3 regions of the Paenibacillus sp. FSL L8-0708 genome follow, and region 1 is predicted to be linked to each of the others. Evidence: riboswitches for the same ligand, from Rfam matches in the RefSeq annotation. Region 1 holds a riboswitch; each other region holds the start of a gene.
What was found. Region 1 has a riboswitch for cobalamin ahead of metE (5-methyltetrahydropteroyltriglutamate--homocysteine S-methyltransferase). Riboswitches for the same ligand answer to the same signal wherever they lie in the genome.
Positions count from the first base shown of each region.

Region 2: linked by a shared signal. The riboswitch ahead of NYE58_RS05000 (DUF4430 domain-containing protein) and the one ahead of metE (5-methyltetrahydropteroyltriglutamate--homocysteine S-methyltransferase) in region 1 are both predicted to bind cobalamin.
Region 3: linked by a shared signal. The riboswitch ahead of NYE58_RS04325 (S-layer homology domain-containing protein) and the one ahead of metE (5-methyltetrahydropteroyltriglutamate--homocysteine S-methyltransferase) in region 1 are both predicted to bind cobalamin.

Region 1 covers NZ_JBBPBC010000001.1:5,524,798-5,535,359, forward strand. Annotated here, with positions in the region: gene NYE58_RS26340 (DUF4349 domain-containing protein) at 60-1,175, opposite strand; gene NYE58_RS26345 (DUF1540 domain-containing protein) at 1,604-1,756, shown strand; gene metE (5-methyltetrahydropteroyltriglutamate--homocysteine S-methyltransferase) at 1,903-4,206, opposite strand; cobalamin riboswitch at 4,362-4,567, opposite strand; gene NYE58_RS26355 (undecaprenyl-diphosphate phosphatase) at 4,667-5,527, opposite strand; gene NYE58_RS26360 (DedA family protein) at 5,578-6,201, opposite strand; gene NYE58_RS26365 (FtsX-like permease family protein) at 6,219-8,168, opposite strand; gene NYE58_RS26370 (ABC transporter ATP-binding protein) at 8,143-8,913, opposite strand; gene NYE58_RS26375 (sensor histidine kinase) at 8,999-10,006, opposite strand; gene NYE58_RS26380 (response regulator transcription factor) at 10,003-10,562, opposite strand, start outside.
Region 2 covers NZ_JBBPBC010000001.1:1,115,015-1,125,576, forward strand. Annotated here, with positions in the region: gene NYE58_RS04980 (vWA domain-containing protein) at 1-850, shown strand, start outside; gene NYE58_RS04985 (beta-mannanase) at 875-1,516, shown strand; gene NYE58_RS04990 (hypothetical protein) at 1,599-2,861, shown strand; gene NYE58_RS04995 (GAP1-N2 domain-containing protein) at 2,858-5,854, shown strand; cobalamin riboswitch at 5,982-6,184, shown strand; gene NYE58_RS05000 (DUF4430 domain-containing protein) at 6,355-8,919, shown strand; gene NYE58_RS05005 (methyl-accepting chemotaxis protein) at 9,122-10,562, shown strand, end outside.
Region 3 covers NZ_JBBPBC010000001.1:949,282-959,843, forward strand. Annotated here, with positions in the region: gene arcC (carbamate kinase) at 1-48, shown strand, start outside; gene NYE58_RS04310 (hypothetical protein) at 241-822, shown strand; gene NYE58_RS04315 (transposase) at 844-1,137, shown strand; gene NYE58_RS04320 (cellulase family glycosylhydrolase) at 1,207-2,928, opposite strand; cobalamin riboswitch at 3,270-3,470, shown strand; gene NYE58_RS04325 (S-layer homology domain-containing protein) at 3,634-8,301, shown strand; gene NYE58_RS04330 (DUF4430 domain-containing protein) at 8,373-9,362, shown strand; gene NYE58_RS04335 (energy-coupling factor transporter transmembrane component T) at 9,362-10,252, shown strand; gene NYE58_RS04340 (ABC transporter ATP-binding protein) at 10,225-10,562, shown strand, end outside.

The sequences.
Region 1 (10,562 bases):
TAGAAAAGCCTCCAATTCACGGTATACCATGAATTGGAGGCTTTTTAATTCATAGGAGCTTATTCTTTATTCTCGTCCCCGTTAGCTTTCTTATCCTTTATTGAGGTTGTCACCTTTGGCTCTGCTGGTCCAGGGAGTACCGCCTTGTTCAGTTCCCGATTTTCCTGCCGTATCCGCTGGGTCTGCTGCTCCCGTCGTGCACGGATATTTTTGCGGGCAAACCAAACGATGACTAAAATAATGCCCGCACCGATTAGAATCGGCAATGCACCTGCAAGAATTACAAAAATCCACTGAAACATAACAGATAGTGCGTTCAGGCTTCCTTTTAAAGCATCCGATGCCCGTTCTAGCAATGGACCTTGCTCTGCCTTTTCCTTCACGGCTAAGCTCTCATCCGTCTGGTACACTCTAAGCTCTACCGTTGAAAAAGATACGTTCTGATCTATATATCGCATTCTGCCTTTGATCTGCTCAATCGTTTCTTGAATCGAACCAAGCTCGTTTGCAAAGGCGACCAGATCACTTGATTTCGTTGCTTTTTTCATAAACTCTGTGTATTGAGCTTCCATTAACTGCTTTGCCTTTAGACGCGACTCCAGATCAACATACTCCTCCGAGACATCCTGACCTTGAATACTGCGCTGTAGCGATTCGTGTTTTACTTTTTCCAAATTATTCAGAAAAGGAGAGAACCCGGAGGCAGGCACCTTAAGGATAAACGTCCCTCCTTGCTCATATTGCGACATGTTTTCGTTAAACTCTATAATATATCCTTTAGCCATCGTTACCATGTTGCGGATTTCAGTCTGAGCTTTACCGTAATCTTCTACTTCCATAGTCAGATTGGCATGATAGATTAGCTTCTTGTTCAATCCTTCCACGACATCACTGCCCGTGAATCCCGCGTTCCCTTGATCCGTGTTCTCTGATGTCAAACCTTTTTCAACTGGAGCTTCGTTGCCTCCCGCTGCTGTCTCAGCTTCTGCTGAGGTGCTCTTATCCGCTAATGCAGCTTTCGAAGATTGCTCAGTGGTTGCTGCAGCAGAATTACTCGTATTTCCGCCGTCACCAGCTAATTTGTCTGCCGCCGAATTGTTATCACCCGAGCCACAACCTGCCAATACCACCGCAAGAATTAATAAACATAAGTAATGCAGACCCCATTTGCGCATTCTCATTCCTCCAAAAGTGTAGTGGTTATCCCTAGCATTGTAACGTTACGGAATGTCATGTTCTGTACAGATCTCTTCCGTCTCTCATTTCTATAACGCCCCAAAACTTGGAAGGTTGCACTGGAATATGGAATTTCGGTAAATTTCTTTTGGTTTTTCTTGTTGAATACACAAAAAGCCGCATTTCTGCGGCTCTTATTGGACATATTTTTGATGTGGGAGGGTGACCCGAAAGTTAAAAAACTCATTTGCTTACAAACTCATTATTTGGTACAATTACCACGTCTAACCTAGTAAAAAAAGCCAAATACCCTCTATTCATAATGAATGAGGGCGTGACACGGCTTTGTTGAGACAAGCTCCACCTTGCTGAACAGAGCCGTTCATTGAATGATACTATCAATTACTAAAAGGGGAGGTGAACCCTCATGGCAAAAGACGTAGTTTGTGAAGTTAACTCCTGCACCCACTGGGCAGAAGAGAACAAATGCAGCGCTGAATCGATCTTCGTAGCTTTCCACAGCTCCCAAGAACCAAAACGCGCAGAAGAAACAGATTGCAAAACTTTCGAAAGTAAATAAGTAAATGCCTGAAGGGACCCTCCACGGTTCCTTCTTTTTCTTTTTCATTCTAACAAGATTGAGAATTATTATCAAGTAGCTGATTATAAAAAAATAAGTGAACTAAAAAGCCAGGGTAAATTACCCTGGCTCTAATTTATTTATGTCTATTTTGATGCAATAACCCCTGACTTTTCCCTCGCAATAGCAGCAGCTCTTACCATGTTACGTAGTGCATCCTCTGTCTCCTGCCAGCCACGTGTTTTCAGACCGCAATCCGGATTAATCCAGAATTGTTCAGGGTCCAGCACCCGCAGCGCACGATCGATATTCGCCGTCATTTCTTCTACAGCCGGAACCCGCGGACTATGGATGTCATACACTCCAAGACCGATTCCTTTATCATAGGCCTGCTCCTCAAAGCTGATAATCAGCTCCCCATGGCTACGTGAAGTCTCAATGGAGATTACATCAGCATCCATAGCCGATATGGAATCGATCATGTCATTGAATTCGCTATAGCACATATGCGTATGAATTTGTGTCGTAGCCTTCACATGGTTCGTAGCAACGCGGAACGACTTCACTGCCCAGTTCAGGTAATGCTCACGGTCTTCTGCCTTAAGTGGAAGTCCTTCACGTATAGCCGGCTCATCCACTTGAATCATTTCGATGCCTGCATCTTCCAACGCTTTTACTTCATGGCGAAGGGCAAGAGCAATTTGATTGGCTACCTCTTCCCGGCTGAGATCATCACGTACAAATGACCAATTGAGGATAGTTACAGGACCCGTCAACATTCCTTTAACCGGAAGCTTCGTCAACGATTGTGCATAGACACTTTCTTTAACAGTCATAGGCTGTATAAATGCAACATCCGCGTAGATCACCGGTGGCTTAACGCAACGGGAACCGTAGGATTGAACCCAGCCATTACTAGTAAACAAGTATCCGTCCAGCTTTTCTCCGAAAAACTCCACCATATCTGTACGCTCGAACTCACCGTGGACCAGAACATCCAAACCTAGCTTTTCTTGGAAGGTAATTGCATCCGCGATCTGCTCACGAACAAATCCATCATAACGCTCCTGATTCCAGACCCCTTTACGCCATTTCAATCTCGCCTGACGCACTTCTACTGTCTGCGGGAAGCTACCAATTGTAGTGGTTGGCAGAAGTGGAAGCTGCCATTTCTCTTGCTGCACCTTTAAGCGTTCAGCAAAAGGCAAACTGCGTTGGTCAGGCAAAGCTGCAAGTGCAAGCACTTGCTCCGCCACATCCTTACGGCCACGCTCAGGTAGTGCACGGAATGCTGCAATAGCTTCACGACTAGCGGCCAGCGCTGCTTTAGAAGCTTCTCCTTTATCTGCGAGGGCTGCTCCGAGCAGACTAAGCTCTGCAAGCTTCTCATCGGCAAAAGCTAACGCATTCTTAACAGTCGCCTTCAGCTTCACCTCACCTTGAACGGTGACTGGGACATGCAGCAGACTGCAAGAAGGCTGAAGAATAAGACGATCAAGCGGCACATGAACGCTGAGCTTTTCTACCAGTTGCAGCTTAGCGTCTAAATCGGAACGCCAGATGTTCCGTCCATCAATAATTCCGGCACCCAGCCATTTGTCCTTCGGCCAACCAAGACGTTCGATAGAAGCCAGATTCGCTCCACCATCGTGCACAAAGTCAAGACCCAAGCCTTGAACAGGCAACTCTAGAAGTGCCTCCAACGGTTCAGCAGCTTCGAAATACGTCTGTAAAATAATATTCAAGCCCGGCACGGAGCCGGCAATTTCTGTGTATATCGAGTTAAGCAGTGTTAATTCTTCTTTACTTATGCCTGTAACAATCGCTGGCTCATCGATTTGTACCCAGCTTACCCCTTCTTGCTTCAGTTCCTGTAGCAGTTGAACATAGACTGGAACAAAACGTGCAGCAATCTTGGCGATATCTGCCGCTGCGTAACCTTTGGACAGCTTAAGGAAGGTATACAGACCTAAAAGTACCGGTTTACCTTCAATCCCTGCCTGCGATTTAGCAAAACGATAAGCCGCTAGAGGTTTATTTTCAGTCAGGCGTGGTGTTTGTGTGCCGATCTCTGGAACGATATAGTGATAGTTCGTATTGAACCATTTGGTCATCTCACAGGCAGTAGCTTCAGCATTACCACGGGCCATTGCAAAATAAAGATCAAGCCCGATGTCGCCGCCATCATACGTGTACCGTGGAGGTACAATTCCAAACATAACAGCCGTATCCAACACATGGTCATAAAAAGTAAAATCATTCACCGGAATAAGCTCAATTCCTGCCTCTTGCTGGGTCTTCAAATGCTGCAGCTGAATTGCTGCCATTTCGGAGCGGAATTGCTCTTCATTTATTTTCCCCTGCCAGTAGGCTTCCAGTGTCTTTTTCCACTCGCGGTTCTTTCCGATTCTCGGATATCCAAGATTACTTACTTTTACTTTATTCGTCATCTCGATACACTCCCTCTTCCATCTCTTATTTCAAACTCCAAAGCTACTTGCTTTCCTATAAAAAAGAGCGCCCTTCCCTAAAAAAGTCAAAGGGAAAGACGCCCATGATATACCCATGGTTAACGTCTAACACCTCCCTATCTTCCGTAGGTGAAGCAGTGCTGTTGAAACAGGCAGGTCTCCTGGCTAGCGGCGTCAACATCTTGAGCAGTCTTCCCAGCAGTAGTAAATTGCCAGTGACCTCTGTTGCTCGAGATTCTTCCGTTACAGTGGCGGGACCGCATCGGCTTCGAACCGAATTTCCCTATTAAGCCTACCGAATTACTATTTTCCGGTCAGCACCTGTCTCCGATATCATTCATCATTTGAGTGTCTTAATCTGATGTCATCATACGTGAAAGCCCCAGCAATCTGCAATAGATTACTGGGGCTTCTGTTATATCGATTCCTTATAACGGACTTAGAAAAATACGAAATATACTACAGCAGCAAGAATTATACGGTATATAGCAAACGGTAAGAGCTTGATACGATTGATCAGTTTTAAGAAGAAACGCATCGATAACAGCGCAAATAGGAAGGCACTAATAAAGCCTGCAATAAAAAACGGCAACGCGTCCATGGTGAAATATTGCCAGTTTTTCATCAGTGACAACAGACTGGCACCTGCCATGATGGGTACTGCCATAATAAACGTAAAATCAGCAGCGGCACGATGGCTCATCCCGAGGAGTACGCCACCAGAAATCGTCGAGCCCGAGCGTGAAAATCCAGGCCATAACGAAAAACACTGTACAAGACCTACACCAAGTGCCTGTTTGTATGTAATCTGATCTACACTCTCAGTTCTGATCTTCTTCGGCCCAAACAGATCGGCAATAATCATTAATATAGCCCCAATCACTAGACCAATTAACACTGTTGAGGTAGAGAATAAATGCTCATCAATATAATCATTAAACAGAACACCTAACACACCTGCAGGCACTAACCCTACCAGAACCTGAGTCAGCTTGAGGTGCCCGCCCTGCTCCAACTGCGGTAGCTCCTCTGTTACAGGATCCAACTGCTTACGGCTGAAACGCTTTAAACCCAACAGATCAATGAACCGATTTCTAAAAATCACAACAACCGCTAATATTGAACCCAGTTGAATAACTACTTTGAAGGTATTTGCCGTATATTGTCCAAATAACTCCTGTGATTTCAGCCACATATCATCAACAATAATCATATGACCCGTGGAGGATACTGGAGCAAATTCGGTTAAACCTTCAACAAGCCCCAAAATAATGGCTTTAATAATCGTTAATAGCTCCATGTGTTTCCCTCCTTTTTAATAGTCATTTCTATTATCAGTCCATTACCCGCTTAGCCCTCAGTGTTCATTCTCCGGCTGCGTTTGCGGAAGTACAGAAACCCAAGAATAACTAATCCGCCAGCAATTAGTACATAGACTACATTGGAGTACACATCCATGTACATGGCAATGTCTTCCCAGGATTCGCCCAATGCCGCGCCAATAAGCACAAGCAGCAAATTCCATCCCAATGTGCCAATCGTTGTGAAGATCATAAATACTCCAAATTTCATGCCCGACATTCCCGCCGGAATCGAAATCAGACTGCGGACCAGCGGAACCATCCGACAAAACAATACAGTCCAATAGCCATATTTATCAAACCAGGCGTCAGCCTTGTGGATATCTTTTTTACTGACCCTAATTAGGCTACCCCAGCGTTCAACCAGTTTCTCTAACCGGCTCACATCCAATAATCGGCCAATATAATAGAGAATTACTGCACCCAGTAGTGATCCAGCCGTGGCAGCAATGATTACACCAGGAATCGTTAAGCTCGTCGTAGTGGTCATAAATCCTCCAAAGGGCAGGATCACTTCTGAAGGAATTGGTGGAAATATATTTTCAAAGGCCAGCATCAGAAAAATACCGAAGTAACCAAACTGCTCCATAAAATCTGTAATCCATGCTTGCATCTTGTTACCCCCATTTCTCATATCAAGTTCTTCTTCAGGTTGCGTAAATAGCGGCTGCGAATAAAAAAGAAGTATAGTCCTTGAGCAGCCAAATATCCGAGTAACACCGCGCCTGTCTCCGTTGCGATAGATAAGTAGAACAACCGTTGAAGCGCAATAAAGGCAAACACACTGTGTAAAATAGCTATTCCGACCGGCACAAAAAACAACAAAGACAGCTGAATCGTAACTATTCGATTGAGTTCTTTATCCGTAAGCCCCATCTTGGACAAAGTGGAATATTGATTGCGATCATGATCAAGATCGGTATATAACCGGAAGTAAAGAAAGCTGCCTGCCGCGATAAAAAAGACAGTACCCACCAGCAAGGAAGCAAAAAGCATTGTGTTATACAATGTTTTCTGAAGCTCAAACAGCGTGCCGCTGATCACAATCGCATACGGAGAATCACTTTCATAGGACTGTTTGCCTTTATGGGCAAGATCAGCAGCAATACCTACCGTCTGTGGAAAATCCTCTACATAAAAACCTGTATAAAGATCCGTCTGCACGGGATCAATAGCGCTGTAGAGCTCATCACTGATCACGACACCACTAAAATCCCCGCCATCTCTACCATCCAGCTCCGGCAATAAATATTCGGCGATGGGAACTTGCTCGGTATAACCTATTTCTTTAATGGCAAGTCCGTGCTGCAAGGAATAGACCGCTTTTACTCTGCCTTCTGTTAAACTGCGATCCCGCTGTGAACCAATCATCACCAGACCTTCGTTGCCCACCAGAGCATGCTCATCTGTTGGGAAACCTGCACGTTGCAGGGCGAGATTATAATCACTGAAAGCAATCAAGGGAAGGCGTAAAGTGCGATCGGGTCCAGTCTGAGCCTCAACCTCGGCATATTTAATCGGGATACTAAGCGCTTCATAAGGGAGTCCGTGCGTCTTGAGCTCTTCCTTAATTTCGTTCAGATGCTGATCAAAGGGTACACCCGTCTGATTTCCTTTGGCTACATAACCCACTGCTGCGGGATAATCCAATTTCAGCTCTCTGGAAAGTGTATGTATCGATGCAAATACCCCTACGGAAGTGAAGGAGACTGCGGATACAATCGTCACCATAAAAAACATTCGGCCATTCTCTTTCCAGCGGTAGGACAAACCGGATAAAGTGATGATATTCGTACGATGCCAATACAAGCGCCGAATGTCCTTAAGCAGCTTAACCAAACAAATACTTAGCTGGGTATAAAAGAGATACGTCCCGATAACCGTAATCGCAACGACCGGAAACATGACTTTCTCTACGGAAGCAGCTTTTGCAGTAGCCGCCATATAATAACCACTGATCAGCAGTACAGCAGAAATAATAGATAATACAAAGGATACTTTGGGTTCTTCTTCTGCCTTACGCTCTCCCTGAAACAGACGCATCAGTGACTCATTGCCGATAAAAACAAAGGTGCAAAGCGATATCAGAAAAAACAATAACACGAAGCTGCAAATCGTAAGCACAAGTGCCTGCCATGGGAGATGAAAGGTTAACAGGGGAATTCCCAAAAAAGTAGATCCGATCATCAAAAATAATTTGCCCAGAAGTAACCCGAGAAGGGTACCTGTCAGGATGGCAGAGGTGCCGATCATCATATTTTCCAGAAAAACCATGGTGTTCAGCTGTCTCTTCGTCATTCCATGCATCAATAAAATTCCGAACTCCATCTTGCGCGACTGCAGGAAGGATCCAACGGATACGAGTACGAACAAAGAACAAAAGACATAAATAATTGCCTCTGCCACCATCATCGTATGAGCCGCCGTACTATAAATTAAGCTCTTTGAAATATCCGGATGGTAAATAAACAAAGCGCACACGAAAAAGATCATCACCGAAAAAGCACTGACGACAAAATAAGCGGCATATTTGCGTTTATTACGTGTTACATTCCTATAAGCGAATTGCCGAAAGGTCATGGCTGGTTCCCCCAAGCAGAGACAGCATATCAATAATACTTTGGAAGAAAGCGCCTCTATTACTGCCCTTGTACATTTCACTATAGAAACGTCCGTCTTTAATAAAGATGACCCGGTTGCAAAAGCTTGCCGCCACTGCGTCATGTGTGACCATCAGCACCGTAGCTCCTTCTTCCTTATTCACCTCTGTCAACATATTCATGACTTCCCCTGAGGCTTTGGAGTCCAGATTGCCTGTGGGCTCATCCGCCAAAATTAACGATGGACGATGAATCATCGCCCGGGCGATAGCCGCCCGCTGCATTTGTCCGCCTGAGACCTCGTACGTGCGCTTCTTCAGCAAATGTTCGATGCCAAGCAAGGTAGTGACCTCTTTCAGCCTGCTCTCCATCTCTGAGACACGAGCACCTGCAAGCGTCAAAGGTAATACGATGTTTTCCTCTACAGTGAGCGTATCCAGTAGATTAAAATGCTGAAAGACGAAGCCTAGCTCATGACGGCGAAAAAGCGCCTTTTCTTTTCTGCTAAGCAGATTAGGATCTCGGCCGTTGATCAGAATCTGACCAGAGGTCGGTTGGTCGATGGTGGCAATCGTGTTGAGCAGCGTTGTTTTCCCGCTCCCGGATGGACCCATTATGCCAACAAACTCCCCCTTTTCTACAGAAAAGCGGATATGATTCAGCGCCTGAGTGGACACTTTACCCTCATATATTTTTGATAAATTATGAACATCTAGAATGGGCAAGTGTTACCTCTCCTTCTTTCGACTGGATTGCCTTCATTATACAAAGTGTACACATAGGTTGCTATTTCTGAAACTTACAATGCCCTTACACATTTGTAAGGTTTGTTATATCCTGCTCCCTAAATACAATCCGCACGGTGGTCCCGCTTCCTTCTTCGGAACGGATACTCACCTCATGTCCAAGCTTGCCGCAGATCTGCTTCACGAGATATAAACCCATCCCCGTAGATTCCTGAAAGGTTCGTCCATTCACCCCGGTAAAATATGCATCGAACACGCGCGGCAGATCTCCTGCTGGTATGCCTACTCCTTCATCCCGGATCTCAAGCACAGTCTGCTTATCTTCCGTGACCATCCCGTGGAAAAAAACATGTTTGCCTTCTTCAGTCGTATAACGTACAGCGTTCGTAATCAGCTGCGTAAGGACAAAAGTGAGCCATTTTTCATCCGTGGTTACGGTAATCTGCTCATCTATTTGTATAGCTGGAAATACTCTTTTTCGAATAAAAAGCCGCTTCTGCTCAGAGGTCACACCACGTACGATGGTCTCCAGATTCAGCCGTTCCACATAGAAATCGTGCTCAAAAGTATCCAGACGGGCCGTATAAAGCACGGTATCCAGTCCTTTTTTCAGACGATCCAGTTCATCACCAATTGCCGTAAAAGGAGGGCCATCCTTATCCTGAATGATCAGATGAATGACAGACAACGGCGTCTTCATGCCATGTACCCATTGATTAATAAAGTGAATATGTTCTTCTAATTTGTGGCGGTAGCTGTGCAAATCATTTTTGTAGAGGCGGAATTGCGACCCCAGTAAACCTCGCAAGCCTACGGCTAGCGGAGAATCCTGTGTAGGGCCACCTGCCTCATCGAGAGAGGAGGGCGTAGTCTCCAAACGTTCATAAAACGTGCGATTGGTGACGTAACGGTAAGCGAGGTAGCCAATCAGTAGACAAGTGCTGAGCAGCGCGGCATATAAACTTACATTCAGACCGCTGCCTCCATCCAGCCGGTACACTAATGTGATCAGGACTAGCTGGGCTAGATAGACCACAATCAGGGGGAACTGTTCCCGTAATAACAACTTCATTCCTCATCCCCCCAATTCGGAATCAAACGATAGCCTTGACCGCGCACGGTTTGTAGTCCATCTGTGATAGCGAGAGCGGCAAGTTTTTTGCGTACACGTGTAACATATACATTTAAGGTATTTTCATCCACGAAGGCTTGATCATCCCAGATTTTTTCGAGCAGCCTGTCCCGGGTAACGATGACGCCTGATTTTTGCATTAGCTCATCTAGTATCTTGGCTTCCGTGTGGCTTAAGTCCACTTTAGCTTCGCCTCGGGTAAGGATTAGCCGCTCTACATCCAGCGTCATTCCGGCAACGTTTAGTGTGCGTTCATTATTCCCACCGGCATAGGTGCCGTAGGCGCGCCGCAGCTGACTTTTGATTTTGGCCATCGCGATTTCGTAATCAAAAGGCTTAGTGATATAATCGTCCGCTCCATTTTCCAGCGCCATTACTTGGTCCATTTTGCCATCGCGGGCAGATATAAAAAGAATAGGGCAGGTTGAAATTCCGCGAATCTGGCGGCACCAGTAATAACCATCGTATTTTGGCAAATTAACATCAAGGAGTACCA
Region 2 (10,562 bases), 4.4 Mb from region 1:
AATGGACACTGACAATAAGGTAGCCGTGGTGACCTTTAACAACGAAGCGGTAGTTGTCCAACCTTTAACGCCACTCTCAAATTCGGAGAATCGTGAGAAGGTGCTGACTGCAATCGATAATCTGCAGCCAACCGAAGGCGGCACGAATATTAGCGGTGCGGTCTCAGAGGCACTCAAGGAGATTGACAGTGACGGCAAAAAAGACCAAGGAGCCATGGTCATCTTGTTGTCTGACGGAGTGAGTAATTTCGATACCACAAGAGAGTTGCAGGCTTATGTAGAGCGCGGTATTGCCGTGAATACCATTGGTCTGGGCTTGAATGATCCAGCAGGCACTCAGCTGTTGCAGGATATTGCGAGAGTGACAGGCGGACACTATTATGATGTCAAGGATTCAGCCCTGCTGGGCGATGTGTTCCAGCAGATCTATGACCGTCTGGGAGATCGGACGCTGCTAACTGAGCGCAGTGATTCAACGGCAGACAGTCCTTATTATGCTGCGGTTCGTATTTTGTCACTGATGTTGATGGGAGCTGCGCTTGGATTAGGTCTGGGAATTATGTTTGATAACCGTCATTTGGCTAAAAGCTTTGGGATTGGCGGCGTAATATCAGGCTTGTTCGCAGGACTGATTCTGGAATTTGGACTTAGCGGTGACTCCTTTACAGATAGTCTTATTCGTCTTCTGGCTGTTCTTATATTAGCTGCTATTATTGCATTATTTACAGGCGTCATTCCGGTAGGAGAAGGACGTATTTATCGAAATAGAAGAAACAATAACGCAGCGCCTGCACCAGCATCGGATAACTTTCCGGGTCGGCGCAGAAGCCGGAACAGCAAAGGATTCTAGTGTAGCGGAAAGGGGTTTACAGTAATGAGGTACGCCGAGGTTAATGCTTCCGCTCCGGGAATAACGGATGTGACATCCCAAGTGGATGACCGATTCTGTACGCTGAGATGGCGCTGGCCGGACGGCGTGCAGGCGGTGTACATCCACAAAACCTCCGCAGAAGCGGCTGACATAGGAACCGGAGATGATCCGCCGGTCGGGATGAAGCTCTACACTCGTGAGGAATACAAATCTAACAATGGTTATCGTGATCGATTGGATAAGATCGGATTGATATCCTATACGATATTTGCTCGTCTTGCTGAGAACGGTGAGACTGCCCTGGTGAGGCAAAATGATGGTGTGAACCGGGTGATGGTCAGTGCAGGCAAAGCCCGGATCTATTATTCCATTCAACAAAAAAAAGCCTTATTCGGAAAACAAAAGACCGTACATATGGCGATTACGGCAGAAGTGCCCGTGGCACGGGATGTCCTCTGTTATGTCAAGAAACGTGGAGGGCATCCTGCAGGGAAAGAGGATGGTATTCTCTTTCCCTTCGTCCAGGATTTCGCTCCTGGACGCAATGTACTTCCGCCGATTGAAATCGGTAAGGATGATTTTGTACGCATCTTTTTCACCGATGGCAAGAAATATGGGCTTTATTACGAATTGGTACCGGAGTGAGACTGGGTCTACGCGTACAAGCGGGTAATGAGCAGTGCGTTCATAGCAAGTACGTAGATACAACTTTTGGGAGGATGAGTAGATGTCTTTTTTTAGCCGTTTTATGAAAAAGAATCAGCCGGAGCCGCGGCCGCTTTTTTACGATATAGTGTGCCCGTATTGCTTCACCAAGTTCTCTCCGGAGGATGTCGTCTTTCGGGCTATGCACAGCCGGGAGGACGATGAAAATTACGCATTGGGTGAGGATGACGCCTTGAACAAATACCGTGAGCGCTTTGGGCTTGATACGGTAGATGACATAGAAGCGATTATCAACCCGGCGGATATTCCGGAAGAATATCATCATTACACGGATCATGTGTTAACTGGGCTTACGGATCGTTACGGTGTGCTTACGCGCAGACGGCTTTGCCCGTCCTGCCATAATGAGCTGCCGGTGACTGCCGGGAAGGTGCCAAGTAACATCATCTCGATTATCGGGGCATCCCAAGTCGGGAAATCGGTGTATATGACCTCGCTGATCCACACATTGCAGCATACTACAGCAGGTCATTTTGATGCCGCTTGTATGCCGCTTAATGCAGAGATTAGCCGTAAGTTCCGTACATTGTATGAGGAACCGCTTTTTGAGCGTGGAGATCTGTTGGCTTCTACACAGAAGGAAAAAATGCAGGAGCCTTTTATCTTTCAATTTGTCTTTAAGGATGAAAATAAACCGCCACTGACACTTGTATTCTTTGATGTAGCAGGTGAGGGTATGGTGGATCAGGATTATCTTGGACTTCATGGTCAGCATATCAAGAACTCTGCGGGTATTTTGTTTATGGTCGATCCGCTGCAAATCCGATCTATCCGTGAAAAGATTCATATTAACATCGGTGACCGCCCGGGAGAATGGGTCTCACAATATGACGAGCCGCGCGATGTGGTGCTGACGATGTTCGGTGATTTTATTGCCTATCAGGAAAAGAGCAAAACAGACATTCCAACAGCGGTTGTGCTTGCCAAAAGTGATATGCTGCATTCACTGAAGGATGAGGATGGCGATTACATCAAGTCCAACAGCAATGTGTTCAATAACTATGTTCACCGCAAAACATTAAACATGGACGAATTTCATAATATCGACGGGGAAATTCGCAGATTTATTGGTAAGGTGGACAGACCCTTTAAAGATACAATGGATGTTTATTTCGCGAATACGGGTTATTTTGCAGTATCTGCGTTGGGCAGCAACCCTGTGAATCAAAAGATTGAGGGTGTAGTAAGCCCGATTCGTGTAGACGAGCCTTTTATTTGGCTGCTGCATAAGCTGAAGTATATTGAGGGGAGCGACGGCCCGTGAATGTTTTCTCAGGGTCAACAATCGCCCAACAGATGTACACCCGCGAACGTCGCGGAGTGTTTCGTTCCACAGAAGGCTTCGATACGGTAGCGAAATCAGATAGTCTAGACAATAATTTTGTGAAAAAAATCCTTCATCCCTTCTGCCTCTACGATGCTCCTGCGGAGTTAACCGCACGTGGAGAGAAGGATGAGGCTGCATATCCTGGTGCGCTGCACCTATTTCATGCTGAGAACGGGGATACAGTTATTGGGCTTAGTCGTTATCAAGCGGCCGATTTCACAGGCCAACGAAGCGCTTTTTTTGCACATAACTATGTAGTTCCTGCTTCACGTTCCGAAGAAATTGTGCAGAGCTATGGAGACTGGCTGCATGCTGATTTTGCAGAGCGTTATACGGGAGAGCTTGGTGGAACCTTGCCGGAGCTGCCCTCTATTCCAGTTGTTCGCACAGACCGCAGCCCTGATCCAATCGCAGGCTTACGCCTGTTAGGGATTGATGAAGGGATATTCAAGGCATTATTGCAAGCGGTGATGCTCTCTGTAGCAGGTAAGAAAAAAATCTACGTGGCTCTAAACGTACCTATCACCGAGTTGTCCGCGCGGGCGGTGGAGCTTACAGAAATTCTGTATAGCGTGCTGCCGTATGAATTCCGCCGTAGATTAGGCGTGATTACGTATGCGAATGAACCGCAAAGCCGTAAATATATACATCTTAGCTTTGTGGAAAAAGGTTCACTTCGTCCCGGTGATCGCAGTATTGAGAAGGATTATACCTTTGATTTGGCTTCCGGACGGATGGGGAATGTCGATTTTGGCGAGACCCGCCAGCCTTATGCTGATTTGGTGTGGAAGCTGTTACTGCTGAATCCAGGAGATATTAACGACTTCGTAAGCTTCGCCGATCAGATTCTGCGTGGAGAGAGTCCTGAGCACAAGCTAACCCTTTCTTTCTATAATGAGCTGGCTATATTTTATGAGATTGAGCAAGGGAACGAGCATTTATATACGGAAAACAAGAGTGCGGTGCTAAGTGGTTTGCTTTCTTACCTTAAACCAGACGGTGCAATTCATTCTAGAATCCGCTTGAATGATATTTTCCTAGAAAGATTTGACCGGGAATTTGATCTGATTCGGCAAAGAAATGTGCCAGATCCGGCGATTATGGAATGCTTTAAAGAGTATTTTGTACTTAAGGATCACAATTACAGGGTCAAAATCGTGGATTATTTCATCAATGGGATGCTTCATAGTGTGGAAGCGGGCCGCAAGGATATCTTGAGTGCTGCTTACGGGATCATTGAGAGTAATGATGAGTTAAGTGCAGCTTACTTCCAGCGCGTGATGTCTGAAACTTATTTCCGTAAGCAGCTGCTTGAGCCTTACATGGAATCAAGACTAGCTGCGGCGTCCAGATCTGCGGATATTCTGAGCTTTGTGCTCCATTGGGGGCGGTTCCTGCCAGTGGCGTTAGAGCAGTCTTTTGCTCAAAATGCTGTGAAGGATTATTTGCTAGAAAAGCTCCAGCTGGAGCATGATCCGGTGGCTTCTGTGGCGGAAATTCATGAAATTGTAGATAAGGCAGAAAAAGATCGCCGCAAAGGAACAGGAGTTGCTCCTAAGGCACTCTCCCTAATGCAGGATCTTGCTGCTTCAGCAGATAGATTCTTACTGAACCGCTTATCGCTTTCTGATATGACGCAGGAGGAGCTTCTGGAGGTAGTTTTTTTACGGTATGGTAATGTTGTCGATTGGCAGCCGCCACTGGATAGGATTAGCAAGCAGAAAGAGAATGCGCTGCGTGCCGCTTACCGCTGGTTTGGTGAAGAGAAGCCGAATGAGGAGATTTTTACAGGATTGTCTCCGCAGGAACTAGACGATGTGCAGCTACTGGGTCGTCGTTTGCTAAAAGAGGCGCGTGTTCTGGAACCCTTTGAACGGCTTCCGCTAGCCTTTTACTATACAACTCAGCGTGAAGGGGGTCCGCTGGATTACGATGCGCTTCTGGAGCTGTTAAAGCGTAAAGCCGGTTCCGACAAAGAAATCATCTATCGGTTTTTTGCTTGGTCGCAAGGCAATCCTTTATTTACGGTTTCGAATAAAAAGCTGCAACCGGGTTACCGTAAGGCGATTCTGAAGTATTTCCTGAGCAGTGATCGTGAAGCGTTCAAGAATCGGGAATTCCGAAAGAACTATGTCGCGGCAGCTCGGCCTGCTCTGCAAAATGTGTACAATGAAGCCCGCTCCCAACTGGCTTCCCCGCTGGCGCGCTGGATCAGCCGCAGCCGATTTCGACTCTTAATCTCCGGCTCCATTACGGGTATTCTGGTGATTATTGCAATTATCGTATTCAGTATGCTGCGTCCGGATGATACGAAGACGGCTCTGCCGGGGACAAGCCCTGAGCCGACCCCTGTTCAGAGTGCAGGCAATATGCTGCCTCCGGCTTCAGTATACTTGAAGGATCAGAGCGTCGAAGGAGATAAGGGGAGCAGCATATTGGTGTTCACCTTCGCAAGTGCAGATGACTGTGTGCAGTTTCAACCGACTGAGGTTAGTTTAATGTCTTCGTCTACAGAGATAGATAAAAGCTTTAAGGTCGCTGCTACAAATGGCACTTGTCCAGTGCCGTCAACGGATGGGACGGATGAGGGAAACACCGCTGACGAGTCAGATACCGCTGGCACTACTGGAGGAACAGCAGAAGGTGCAGATGCTACTAATTCTGTAGCTGATGCATCTCCGTCTCCTACGCCTTCCTCTGATACTGAGAACAGCACTGGGTTACCTTCCGCAACAGCTGTGACTGAAGGTGAACAACCTTCCTATCAGGTTGAGGTTACATTGGAGTCTGGAGCGACAATTCTAGAGAAAAGTATGATCAAAGCCGGAAGATTTACATTGATCGTAGATCCCGATCCTAATATTCCACCAGCTTCTGATTCAAGTGCTGAACCCTCCCGGACTGCAAGTCCGGATGGAACAGTCGAATAACAAGCTTTCTGAACAGCAATAACTACCGGAAGGTGGCGTATTGCTGTTCATTTTTTTGCTGCCCATACTAAGCTTTTCTATAGACATGCTATGTATTAATAGATATGATTATGGATGTCAAAATAAGATACTACATACTGGAAAAGGTGCAGACTAAATCAATCTAGTCGTCTGCTTAAAAGGGAAGTCCGGTGCAAGAGTCCGGCGCGGTCCCGCCACTGTATGTGCGGAGCGTTTCTTCTATAAGCCACTGCCCCGAAGGTAGGGTGGGAAGGTGAAGAACAGCGATGAAGCATTAGCCAGGAGACCTGCCTTTTTCGTGAGCGTTTCTATTCTTCGTGGGGTAAGAATGTGGAACATATACAGATGGACTGTTGGCAGGAAGCAAGCGCCGCAGCCTCAATTTGTAATCTTCCCTGACCGCCCTCCAAAGGGGCGGTCTTTATGTTATGCGTCTTATTCCCGGCAGTACCCATTCTTATACAGAAAGAGGTTAAACAATGAAGAAAATCATGTCTTCCAAGTTTGTAGCACTTGGGCTGGCCTTATTCATGGTCATTTCAATTCTAGGAACATCTCTTGCTCCGGCGGGACAAATATTTGCAGAAGCGGGCGCTGGCGCCGGTCTGGAGGCAACTGCCGCGGAGCGGATTAATGTTGCGGATGCGACTTATGCGGCTGCAGAATATCTCTTGAAAGGTGGCGTGCAATCGGATTGGCAAGCCATTGGATTAGCGCAAGCAGGGTACAAGCTGCCGGCTAGTTACCTTTCAGAGCTTGAGAAAAAAGTAAAGGATGCAGCTGGCGATTTCACCAATGTAACCGATTATGCTCGAATCGTGCTCGCAGTGAGAGCGATTGGTGCAGATCCTACTAGCTTTGCTGGTAACGGAACGACTCCTGGCTATAATCTGATTGAGAAAATTTATAATAATAGCAAGCTCAGTGAACAGACGCTTAATAATCCGGTATATGCTTTACTTGCGCTGGATTCTGGTAAATATAATATCCCAAGTGACGCGAAATGGACGGCGGATAAGCTCCTTACGGAGATTCTCTCCAAACAGAATCCGGATGGGGGCTTTGCACTAACCTCAGGTGCAAGTGAGCCTGATATGACAGCGATAACCTTGACGGCTCTGGCGGCACATAAAAATAATCCCGAAGCCTACTTAGCAGGGCTACAAGCCGTAGCTTGGTTATCTACAGCTCAAGATAGCCATGGGGGTTACGGTGACAGTGCTGAAAGTAGCGCACAAGCAATCCTTGGACTCACCTCCTTCGGAGTTGATCCTAGTGGATTAGAATACACCAAAAACAAAGTGGATCTAATGGAGAACCTGCTTAGCTATCGTCTAGCTGATGGTAGCTTCACCCATAGCCGTGGTGGAAGCAGTAATATTCTGGCGACAGAGCAAGGTCTTCAGGCGCTGGTTGCCTATAATTTGCTATATAAAGGAAGCAACAGTAAGCTATACGATTTTTCCAAATCCTCCATTCAGAGCTCACTCATCTACGCTCCAGTAACGATTGAGGGACCACAGGCCACGTTGGCACAAGGGTACGCCTATGCTGGCAACGCACTTGGAGCGTTAGAGAAGCTGGCGCTTCAAACGAACTTGCCGATCACAAATCCTTCGGGCAGTTATGTGACTGGCATCGGAAGTATTGCTGCTGGAAGCTTTGGTGGTTATGACGGATGGATGTATGTTGTATCACGTGACGGAAAATGGATTAATCCCGATGTAGGCATGAGTGATTTTGTACTTAAAGATTCAGATCAGGTACTGGTTTATTATGCCGGAGATGACACTAAGCTTGTGGATTCCGTTACGCTTTCCAAAGCAAATCTTAAAGAGGGCGATTCCTTTACCGTCACTGTAACTAGTAAGACGTGGAAATGGGACGCTGCTACGAACACTTCCTCTCCTGTAACTGCAAAAGCTGCGGGTGTTCAGGTCCAAATTGGAGCTCAGACGGTAACGACGAATGCTAAAGGTGAGGCCGTATTCTCAGGAAATATGCCCGCAGGTGACTATACACTGACTGTAACTGGCTACCGTGAAGGCAAAGCCCCAACGATTGCTAAATATACAAAAGCTCTAAAAGTGATTTCTAAGAATGTAACAGCTTCGCTAACCGTTGAAGGCCCGGAAGGGTTGATTAGTGAGGGGACTTTGAAAGCCTCCAATGCCCTTGAAGCGTTGCAACAACTAGGGTCTACCGATGATTTTAAAGTAGATATCACCAAATCGTCTTATGGCAACTTTGTATCAGGTATCCATGGAGTTTCGCAAGGTACTTACGACGGATGGTGGAGCTTCGTGGTATCACGCGGCGGGGAGTGGATATATCCAAGTGTGGGTATGGATGCGTTCGAACTACAGGAATCCGATCGTGTGCTTGTCTATTATGCAGGAGAAAATACACAGGTTGTAGATGCTGTGGTGCTTACCCCATCACAGCCAAAAGCTAATGAAGCTTTTACTGTAAAGGTTTCACAGAAAAAGTGGGTGTGGGATCAGGAAAGCTTCACTTCTGATCCGGTTACCTCACCAGCTGCAGGTGTGCAGGTTTCGATTGGTGATAAGAAGGTAATCACGAATGAACAAGGTGTGGCTGTTGTTGATGGGGGTCTCCCAGCAAATAGCTATACAATAACTGTTACCGGTTATGCTAAAGATAGCGTACCGAGCGTAGCGCGTTATACTCAGTCTCTGACTGTCGGATCGTCTGTTATTGCTCCAGCAAAAGCTACCGCTACCCTCTCAGTGATTGGAGATAGCCGGAGAGGAACCATCCTAGCCAGTACAACAGTAGCTCTAAAAGAGGGCGAAACGGCTTATAGCTTACTAGTCAGTCAATTAGGGACTAAGGTAGTATCATCCGGCAACGCTGGAAGCATCTACGTGAAATCTATTGACGGGTTGGCTGAATTTGATGGAGGCCCAAGCAGCGGATGGAAGTATAAAACGAACCGGGATGCGGATCCAAGCATCAGTGCAGACAGTTATATTTTGCAGAACGGTGATACTTTGTACTGGTACTATACCTCTGGAGAATAAGGAAGAGGAAGTTTGATTAGGCGGGCACACATGGATTCGGAGTAATAGCGGATCGGGTGCCCGCCCTTTTTTATTTGAGGAAAGTCGTTTTATGACAATATATACTTTTATTCGACACAATATTTTAAAAATCATCAAACTCTTAGCCCTTCCGACCGATAAAAATAGATAGATCATAAGATAATGTGAAGGCGGAGTGTAGATGAAAAATTTGAAAGTGAAATACAAAATAGGGCTGCTTTTGGTATTCGCAGTAATTATGGTGAATGCTGTAGGGGGCATAGGCATCATCACAATGAACAAAATGGCCGAAAAGACAAATGAGACATATAATGAAAATTTATTGCCTGTTTCTTACGTAGGGCAGATGCGTACGAATAATCGGGCTATTGAATCCTATCTTTTGGAGCGTTTGATTAGCGTTGATGCCAGCAAAAACAAAGAACTTTCTGAGAGTATCCAAGTGAAGGTTCAAGATAATAATGAACTTATGAACAAGGTGAAAGCGATTCAGTATAATGATCCTGCTATTGTAAGTAAAATCAAAGAGTATGAGTCCTTTTTGCCAGATTATCGTGCACAGCGGGATAACATTATAAAGATTGCTGATAGTAATCATAATCAAGAGGCCTATAAAGTATTTTCAGGCGAATTTAACGAATCCCGTGAAAAAATGATCAACCTGCTTAAAGGAATTAGTGATTCTTTGCTTAAAGATGCTGATGAACACAATTCAGGTTCCATGGCAACCGCTAAAAGCATGCGTGTAAACAATACCATAATGATTACTTTCGCTTGGGTGATTTGTATCTTGATTAGTATTGCAATCATTCGCCTGATAACAAAACCGCTTAAAGAACTGCAAGGACTAATGAAGCGGGCAGAAGATGGAGATTTGACCGTGGTAGCAACGTACACCGCCAAGGATGAGATCGGCCAAATTAACAGTTCATTTAACAATATGCTGCAGGGCTTGCGGAAGATGATGCAAGGGATTGCAGAGAGTGCAGAACTGCTGTCAGCTTCATCGGAAGAGATGAGCGCTAGTGCTGAGCAGACCTCATTGGCTTCACAAATGATCGCTGTATCTTCTGGAGAGATTGCCGCGGGTTTTGATGAGCAGACAGAGAGCATTAACAGTACAACACGTTCCATAAAAGCAATGACCAATGATATTGCAGCCGTAGAGGGCAGCAGCTATGAAATGTCGGATCTAATGGGAGTAGTTTCCGGTTCATCGGATCGTGGAGTAGAGGCTGTAGACCAAATCATTGTGCAGATGAAGGAAATTGACCTCAGTGTAACTCAGAGTCAGGAGATTGTTTCTAATCTGGGGACATTGTCACAAGAGATTAATACAATTATTACAACGATTAACGGTATTGCTACACAGACGAATCTGCTTGCGCTCAATGCTTCTATAGAAGCAGCACGGGCTGGTGAGCATGGACGGGGATTTGCTGTAGTTGCTGGAGAAATTCGTAATCTGGCGGAAGCAACTAGAAATAGTTCTTTGCGGGTTACAGATATTATTACACATATCCAAAAGCAAACCGAAAGCGCAGTAGAATCCATGGCTTTGGGTACTGAGCTAGTCACCAATGGCGTAGTTCAAAGTCATCTGGTATCTCAAGCTTTTCATG
Region 3 (10,562 bases), 4.6 Mb from region 1:
ATGAAAGCTGCGATGAGCCAACAGGCTGGCACACATATTGTAAATTAATAGGATCTAATTTATCTCATTATTTCATGGAAACCGCCACTGATCTAAATCAGGGCGGTTTTTTGACATATTCATGAATTGTTATCTAACTGTTGCTTTCAGATGGCCATATTCTGGTGAATAAAAGGAAGATAAGAGGTAAAACTATGTCCACTATAGAGAAAAAAATACATTAAAATGCGGGGGTAAAAGATGATATCGAATAAAGGAACAACACAACGTTTTACCAGGGCTACAATTCTTTGTTGTATTTGTGCATGTATGGTATTGCTAAGTGGTTGCACTAAAGCAGCGGATGAGACTCAAGTGCCTACTCCAACAGCTCAAGTAGAAACTGCAGCACCTTCTGCAGAAGCAACTACACCTGTACCTACAAATAACGTAACAGAACAACCCCTAACATCTGCGTCACCCGGCTCAAATACTGGGAAACTTCCAGAGGGGGTTAGCGTTCAGAGAGTTATCAAGGAGGTTTCGTTAAAAGATAACTATCATAAAAAGGTTGAGCTGCTAACTGACGGAGGCAAGCAGGTCACCATTACAGATTCGAATCAAAAGATTGTTTTGCAGCAGATTGAATATGACGGAAGGATCACTGCTGTTAAGGGTAAACAGGTTACTGTTCAAGTAGAGGGCGGTAAAGAGCAAACCTTAACGATTCCTGATCATATAGTCATTGAAGATGAAGACAAGCTCGGATTGAATAATGGCGTTGAAATCGAGTGGACGGTAAATGCAGATGGACAAATCGAAAGTGTGGAATTGGACGATTAAAAATTTACCGAGGTGAGCTGGATGAAATTTCTAATCGTACTTGGTAGTATTCTTGTTCCCATTGTTATGCTGATGTTACAGGGGAAATCGATAAAGTGGCGTATGGTTTTTAATGTTGTTTCGGTCTTAAGTGCGATTATCTTTGGAAATATTTCCGCCTTGGCGATTTACGAGATATTAAGAGATCGTGCTGTGTTTATGACCTCGATCCATGCGATATTTTTGAATCCAATGTTTCTTATTACCGGAGCCTATCTTGGCGTATATTTAATTTATCGGTTGATGATAATTTCGTATGATGAGGTTTATATGTGATAGGTAGAATACAAATAGGGATGTTCCCTGAAGGGACACCCCTATTTGTGTTGTTAACAGGACCGATGCTTAAGAGGACTTTCCTACAACGTTTGTTCCGCTCTTCGTGATCTTGTAGGTGATAATATCCCCATTCCAGAAGTGGAACTTCAGGATAACCTCGCCGTCTTTAACATCTTTAAAGAACGCGGGAAGCAGCTTGATTTCTTTAGTGTTATAAGAAGGTGAGAAGGTATTGCCGAATTCCTTAAATGGAGTCCAGTCCTGCGGACCTGCATTGCCACCAGCGGTATATACAGCTTCCATTGTGGCAAGCTGGTTACCATTAAAGGTGGTCGGAATGGCAAAGGATTCAGTCGTGCCTTTTGCATCGCTTAATTTAGCTGTATCATACACAATGACCTTAAGTCTCCACGCAACACCCTTGTTGAATTTCAGAGTCAGCACGGCATTTTCACCGTATTTTTGGGAAGCTGTGAGCTTTTTGAGTTGGCTGGCTTTGAGGGTGAGCTCCTCACCATTTAAGGTGTAATCTTTACCTTTGGTCAGATACTTTCCGTTGGCACTAATGGTGGTTAGCTTATTGCCGTTCAGGTTTAGCTTAACCTTGGTATCTTTGATTTGTGCACCTTTTTTTAGGTAGACCAAATCGCTTTCGGTGCTGGAGGAACGCTCCTTCAGACCAGACATTAATACATTGTGGAGTTCAGGATCAGACCACTTATAAGTTTTACGGTTGAAATGCTGCCCGTTATCCCAGAGCATGGAAGTCATTTTCTTTTCTTTCAAATAATAAGTCAGATACTCAAAGAATTTAAGCTTCTCGCCCTGTTCAATCACACCCGTGTCTTTATCGAACCCGAGTAAACCAAATTCACCGACGATGACAGGGATGCCTTTAGCTACAAATGTATTGTAAACGTTATCAAAAGTTTGAGTGATATCGTTTTTTGTATCTTTTTCAAACGTGGTGTAGCCGGCAATGTTCACACTAAAAGGCCAGAAGCCATAGAAGTGAACGGTCGCAATAATATTTGGATCGTTCAGAGCCGTAATCGTCTTATAGAGATGATCCATTCTTGTTTGCGTAGGTGAAGACTCTAATGAAGGTAATACAAGTGGGCGGAGGTCGTTTTTCCCACCGGATTTGCGCACGATTTGATAGAAAGAGTTATTAAGTTCAGTAAGCATTTGCTCCATTTTTGCTTCGTCTGTGCTTCCACCATCGGTGAATCGAGGTTCATTTATGCTCTCGAACATCAGCTTATCGGATTTGTCCTTGAAGCGATCGGCAATTTGAGTCCAGGCTGCATTATAACGTGCCAGCGTTTCATCGTGTTTTTCTTCCATATGGCTTACCCATAGCCAGGAATCATGATGGACATTAATCATGACATAAAGCTTGGCGTCCAGTGCCCAGCCGACAACTTCTTCCACGCGGTCGAGGTAGGCCTTTTCTAGGGTATAGTCTGGTGCCGCACCCATGTGAGTATCCCAGGTCACAGGAATCCGAATGCTTTTATAGCCTTGAGCGGCGATCTTTTTAATAAGATCTTGGGTCACACGTGGATTGCCCCAGGAGGTTTCATCCTCACCTGTAGCATCTAAAGTATTGCCAAGGTTCCATCCGGGCTGCATTTCGTCTACATAGGATTGGATCTTACTCTTTGGCGCTGCCTTAGCTTGTTGCTCGTCCTTAGTTGCAGCTGCGGCCATGGATGAGAACAGAGAGAGCAGAAGAGCGGTGACAAGTGTCAATGATAAGAAGGATTTCTGGATTCGCGTAGTCATTGAATTCTCCTTTGTGAGATAAATTTAGGATGCTTGGACCTGGCTTTGACGCTGTACTTGGTGGTTAGATGAACACAAACACCTCCAGTTTTATTTTGTAAACGCTTTCTGAATATACCCTAACATAGAATACACTTAGCGAGTACCTTACTAATTTGTGGTAAATTCATATAAGAATTAGTGATTTAAATTAATTTACCCCACAGTTGGATAAAGAAATTATTTGAATAACCCTACTCGTAGAAATTGGTTATTAAATAGGATTATCTCTAGCTGCCCGTTATACAAAAAAGAAATATAACATGACAAAAACATATATATTAGATATGATGAAGCATGAAAATTTAAAATTAGGAATAGGTGCCAACTATGAATGTTGCGGAAGTACAATCATAGATTGGTTAAATGGAAAGCGGGTGTGAATCCCGCGCGGTCCCGCCGCTGTGAAAGAGGAGTCCTTGCAAAATGCCACTGGGAAACTGGGAAGGCAGCAAGGGTGATGATACTTGAGCCAGAATATCTGCCTTTTTCTGTTACACCATCAAACTCTACGATCGATAGAGAGGTGCTTGAATAGTGTTTGCCAGCTATTATTGTGGTTCACTATCTTAACCTCTTGACGTTTATGTTGAGTGGTTTTTTTGTGGTTATGAGAAAGTTTATTCTGTTTTTTATCATAGGTATGAAGGGAAGGGTTATGGAAAAATGAAGAAAAATAAGTTTTTAGCGTGGTTACTTATTGTAGCTGTATTTATTACGACATTCTCTACAAGTGTAATCCCGGCTCAAGCAGATGGAGCAAGCTCTACCCTTAAAGGGTATGTATCTGTATCCGTAGAGAAATTCACCTTAGGCCAAGGGTATATTAACGAACCTATTAAAGTTCCGATTTATGAAGGCGATAATGGCGCATCTTTAATAACACGTGCGCTAGGTGATGGGAATTATAGATATTTAGGAAATATAGATAGTGGTTTTTATTTATCAGAAGTTAAAGATAGTGGCAGAAGTGAAGTCAATATTCCACAATATATTTTAGATATGATTTCAGCCGATGGGAATACAGTCGGCACTAAAGCAGACCCAGATTGGTTAAGTCAGTTTGACTACACCTCCATGTCGGGTTGGATGTATGCAGTAAATAATGTGTTTCCTCCGTTTGGGATGACCGATTATAAGCCTCAAGACGGTGACATCATTCGAACTCAGTTCACCACTTATGGCTATGGTTCTGATCTTGGCGGCTGGGGGGAAATCCCAGTTCAACTTGCCAATAAGGATGCTTTAACTGCGGAAATCGCCGAGATTAATAGTGCCCCTAATAAAGAAACTATTTTGGACAGACCAGTAGTGCAATCGGCAGTTTATGAAGCCTATTCCGTGCTCGAAAACATGGCAAGCTCTCAAATAAGTGTAGATCATGCGCTTGTCGGTCTTAATAATGCATTAGACATTGAACCCCCTGTTATTACAGTAAGTGGCATACAAGATAAACAGGAAGTATCCAATAAAGAAATAAGCTTCAAAGTAGCTGTCACAGACAATGTATATAGTGACATTACTCCAGAAGTGAAGCTGAATGGAGTTACTTTATCACCTGCAAATGGGGAGTACAAAGCTACTCTGAATTCAGGCAGTAATGCAATTACTGTAACGGCTCTTGACGGAGCTGGAAACAAAACAAATGTAACTTATCAGGTTACTTACAAACTGGAAACTACAGTTGCCGTCAAACAACAGTTAGATAAAAACCTTGCTTATATTTTAAATACTGTAAAGAATCCAACGTTTGGAACAGGCAGCGGAGAATGGTCGATCCTTTCTCTGGCACGGGCGAACTATACAGTACCTAACGGTTATTATGATCTCTATTACAATAATGTAGCTACGAAAATAGCATCAATCATTAAAGAGGATGGAAAACTCGACGCCAATAAAAGCACAGAGAATTCCAGAGCGATTCTAGGACTTACCTCTATCGGAAAAGATATCACAAATGTTGCGGGATATGATCTGAGAAAAGCACTCGCTGATTATCAATATATCCAAAAGCAAGGCAATAATGGTCCGATTTTTGCTCTGATCGCGTTAGATAGCCATAACTATGAGATCCCTGTAGTTGATGGAGTTACAGAACAGACCACAAGAGAAAAACTAGTTCAGTACATTTTAGATAAAGAGGTTAAAAAAGGTACAGCAGAAGCTGGTGGCTGGGCATTAGGCGTAACCAAAGCCGATGTCGATATGACTGCGATGGCGATGCAAGCTCTTGCACCTTATTATGCAACCCGTGATGATGTAAAAGCTGCCGTGGATCGGGCCATCCAATGGCTGTCCGATAACCAAAACAATCAAGGCGGATTTACAAGCTGGGGAAGCACTAGCAGCGAGAGTATCTCGCAGGTAATTGTAGCCTTAACTGGTGTAGGTGTAGATCCGCACACTGACGCTAGATTTGTTAAAAGTGGAAATTCGCTTATTGATGCATTACTTAGCTTTGCTGCACCTGAGGGTGGATTTAAGCATATCCTCACAGGCAAAGTAGACAATATGGCAACGGACCAAGGTACGTATGCACTTGTGTCCTATGATCGTCTGCTCAATCATAGCAACCGTCTCTTTGATATGAATGATGTGAAACTGGAACAACCAGAAGAACCGGGGCCTGGGCAACCAGAGGGTCCGAAAGAACTTCCGTTACCTTCTGGGGAGAACCCGAAAGTTGAAATCCCAAATGACGCTAATGATTATATCGTTCCGATCAGCGCTGGAGATAGCAACAAAGAAATCACAGTAGCTATTTCAGAAGAAAATCAATCAAAGGTTAGTGTCAATTTACCAAGTAATAGCGTCCTTCCTCAGATAGAGGCCATAAAAGGTAACGTATCTGTAGTCATTCCTAAGGGTGCAAAAGTTACAAGTGGGGATGCCTCTGCGATTGAACTGATTTCAGCTTTAACCGGTGCAGAATCTGCACTAAAAGATAGTGTGAATCAGATTATTCCTGGGGACAAGAAGCTTGATAACATTCTTCAAGCATTTTCCATGGGTGGTAGTGCAAGAGTAGAATTTAGTCAATTTATTACGTTAACCTTTAAGGACCTTAAAGGAAAAGAAGCTGCTTATATTCAAAATGGCACCCCTCATGCCATTCAAAAATTTGCAAGTGATGACTTAGGTTTTGCAAGCGGTAAGTCTGAGTATGCCTATGATAGTGGAAATGACTTAATTGTAAAAACCAATCACTTCACTGACTACATTGCGTATGCTTCCAGTGCAGTACAAACACCTGGTGGCGACGGTGGTAACGGTAATGGTAGCGGAAATGGTGAAGGAAATGGCGGCAACAATGGTGGCGGAACCACTCCATCGAAACCATATGTAATCCTGTCCGTGGATAAGCTTACGATTAATAAGGGATATGTTGTTCCATCTGTACAGGTAGAGCTACAATCTGGTGACACAGTGTGGTCTGTACTAAAAAGAGTGCTGGATAGCCGCGGTATCGACTATAGAGATTCCTGGAACAGTGACTTTGGAAGTGTATATGTTGAATCCATAGCTGGTGATGGGGAATTTGACCATGGCAGCGGCAGTGGATGGATGTATAATGTGAATGGGAAATATCCTAATTATGGAGCATCTTCATATGACCTAAGTTCCGGGGACAGAATTCAGTGGCGTTATACTACGAATTTGGGTGTGGATCTAAATGCACCGATACCAACTACAAGCCCTACTCCAACCCCAACGCCTAAGCCTGGTGCTACTCCTGCTCCTGGTGGGGGAGCTAATCCGGAAGCCGGCGTTGATCCAAATGTGAGTCCTTCTCCAACAGTGACTCCTAAGGATCCTACCCAGAACACGAATGATATTAAACAACTGTATACAGATGCTGATAAGATCTCTTCCTGGGCCTATTCAGCGATTGAAACAGCTACAGTAAAAGGATATATCCAAGGTAATAATGGTCAGGTGAATCCGAAAGCTTATATCACAAGAGCGGAGTTCACTAAGATTCTCGTTTCTGCATTTGAATTTGATATTAAGAGTGATAAAGGTATTACCTATAAGGATGTCGCTCTAGGCGATTGGTTCTATCCATATGTGAATGCTGCGCATAAGGCAGGTCTAATCACAGGCTTTAATAATGAATTTAAGCCAAATGACAAGATTACTCGTGAGCAGATGGCAGCAATTATCGTCAGAGCATTGGCCATCCCGGCGACGAAGCCAGGAACAGCGATTAAAGATATCAACACCGTATCGGCATGGGCCAAAGCAGATGTAGAGACCGTTGTTGCGACTGGTTTGATGTTAGGTGATGATAATCAATTTAAACCTAAAGAGCTTGTAACTAGAGAAATGGCGGCTGTTGTAGCTACTAGAACCCATGATTATAAGAGTGGGAACAAAGTGGTTAGTCCGACTATTCAGAATAAAGCAGTTAGTTCTTATATTCAGAACACAGCTGCCTTTTTGCAAAAAACAGTAACAAACCCGGTTATCTCCTCGGTTGGCGGGGACTGGACAGTGTTCGGGCTGGCACGTTCAGGCGTGAAGGTTCCAGATAGTTATTACACTAAGTACTACGCGAATGTAGAAACAACTCTTAAAGAAAAAGCTGGGAAGCTGCATAGCGTAAAATATACGGAATATGATAGAGTTATTTTGGCATTAACTTCAATCAACAAAAATATTGATAAAGTGGCGGGTTATAACCTACTGGAACCGCTCGCGGATTTTGATACTGTAATTAAGCAAGGTATTAATGGACCTGTGTTTGCTCTCATTGCACTGGACAGTAATCATTACGACATTCCAGTGGTTAAGGGTGTAAAGACGCAGACGACTAGAGAGCTGCTCATTGATTATATTTTGGGCAGAGAGATCAGCGGCGGTGGATGGGCACTAGGCAGTAATGCTACAGCGGCTGATCCAGATATCACGGGGATGGTCATTCAAGGCTTAACGCCTTATTACAAAACCAACGCCAAAGTAACAGCTGCTGTGGACCGGGGGATTGCCTGGTTATCCAAAACACAGACTGCAGACGGTGGTTTTGCAAGCTGGGAATCTACAAATTCCGAAAGCATCGCTCAGGTGATTGTAGCTTTAACTGGCCTTGGTATTGACCCGCATAAGGATTCCAGATTTATTAAAAATGGACATTCCGCAGTAGACGCATTGCTTAGTTTTGCTGCACCTGAAGGTGGCTTTTATCACGTGAAGCAGGGTGGAGTAGGCAATGGAGGCGCGCAACCAGGAGAAGTAGATCTTATGGCTACGGATCAGGCGATGTATGCACTGGTTTCCTATGATCGGCTCGTTAATGGCCAGACACGTCTTTATGATATGACTGACGTCAAATAGAATTTTATTTAGAGAGATAAGCAAGGGTAGCGTGTATACCCTTGCTTATTATTTAAGGTGGGACTAGAGAAATGAACAAGAAGAAATGGTTAACCGCGATACTAATCATAGGTGTATTGGCTATTGCCTTCTTTTGGGGCGGGGATTACCAGAAGAGCCCAAACAAGGTCGCAAGTAGTAGCGTTGAGACACAGGTTATAGAGCCAGAGAACACTGCTTCCGCAACAAATGATGATGTTGAACACACTGAGGCCATCGCTACCGAGACAACAGAGATAACACCGTCAGCTACGCCAAGTGAAACAGCTAAGCCCATTGAAACCCTAAAACCAAATGAATCGGCAACACCAACGGAAGCTGTAACACCAACAGGAACTGCAGCACCAACAGAAGTTGTAACACCGGTCGCAACAACAAAACCTGCTGCAACGAAGCAACCGACCGCAACGCCGAAAGCGGCTAAAACGTCCGTGCCGGAAACGAAAGCGACGGCAAAACCAGTAATCAAACCGGATTCAAAAGTAGCGACAACAGAAACCAAGCAGGAACCGAAAAAGGATAAATTCCTTACCGATCCAGTACCGAGCGGGAAACCTAAGCCCGTGGAATGGCAAGATGCAACGGTAGATAAGAAGAAGCAATTAACGGCTACCTTGTCCGTCTCAGCGGCAACAATTTTAGATAACATGGATATTTTTAATCAGGATAAGCTTGAAGTATTGCCGGCAGATGGTATCATTTATAAAGCGCAGAAGGTAACCTTTTATGAAGGTGAGTCTGTGTTTGATGTTTTACTAAGAGAAATGAAAAAGAATAAAATCCATATGGAATTCAGTATGACGCCGATCTATAACAGTAATTATATTGAAGGTATAAATAATCTGTATGAATTCGATGCTGGAGAGCTTAGTGGATGGATGTACAAAGTAAATGGCTGGTTCCCTAACTACGGCAGTAGCCGTTATGTTCTCAAAGATGGAGATGTCATTAATTGGGTATACACTTGTGATCTAGGTCGAGATGTGGGTGGTTATGTAGCCACAGGAGGAGCTCAGAAATAATGAAGGATAGCTTTTCTACCTTTCATCCGTTTGTGAATTTTCTATATTTTGTTGTTGTATTGCTGTTTAGCATGGTGTTCATGCATCCTATATTTCAAGTGATTGCCCTTATTAGTGCTGTAGCCTACTCAATTATGTTAAAAGGAAAAAAGGGCATCCGATTTAATCTGCTTTACATGATTCCTTTTCTGCTGTTTATGGCAGTGATGAATCCTGTTTTTAATCACCAAGGGGTAACGATCTTGTTCTATTTAAACAACGGGAACCCTATTACGAAAGAATCGATTCTTTATGGCGTGGCAGCGGCGTGTATGTTTGTGACGGTAATTATTTGGTTCTCCTGTTATAACGTCGTGATGACCTCGGATAAGTTTATTTATATATTCGGAAAAATACTGCCGGCACTGTCGTTGATTTTTTCGATGGTGCTTCGTTTTGTTCCTAGATATTTAGCGCAAATCAAGGTGATTTCGAATGCTCAAAAATGTATAGGCCGGGATGTCTCACAGGGAAATCTCCTCGCGCGTGCGCGGAATGGCATTACGATCCTCTCCATTATGACTACCTGGGCTTTGGAAAATGCGATTGAGACAGCGGATTCCATGAGATCGAGAGGGTATGGATTGCCGGGCCGTACAAGCTTTTCTATCTTTCGGTTAGATGCCCGAGACAAAGTAGCCCTCTTGATCATGACAGGCTTAATTGCGCTGGTAGCCGTAGGGGCAGTGATGGGTGAGAACACCATGAGATTCTATCCGTCGATTAAAGCGAGCGCAATTACGCCTTTTAGTATTCTTATATATATCGCTTATTTTGCGTTATGTATGATCCCAGTGCTCATCAATATGGTGGAGGCAATGAAATGGAAATCTATCGAATCGAAGAACTAAGCTTTACTTTTCCTGAACAAGAGCAAGCGGCTCTTTCGAATATTAATCTTACGATTGAAAGTGGAGACTTCATTACTATTTGTGGAAAGTCAGGCTGTGGCAAAAGCACTCTGCTTAGGCAACTGAAAACAATTCTAACACCACATGGCAATCGCCAAGGGACGATTTATTATAAGGGTCAACCTGTAGAGGAGATCGATCAACGCACACAGGCCGCGGAAATTGGTTATGTACTCCAAAGTCCGGATAATCAAATTGTGACAGATAAAGTATGGCATGAGCTTGCCTTTGGGCTAGAGAGCTTGGGGTA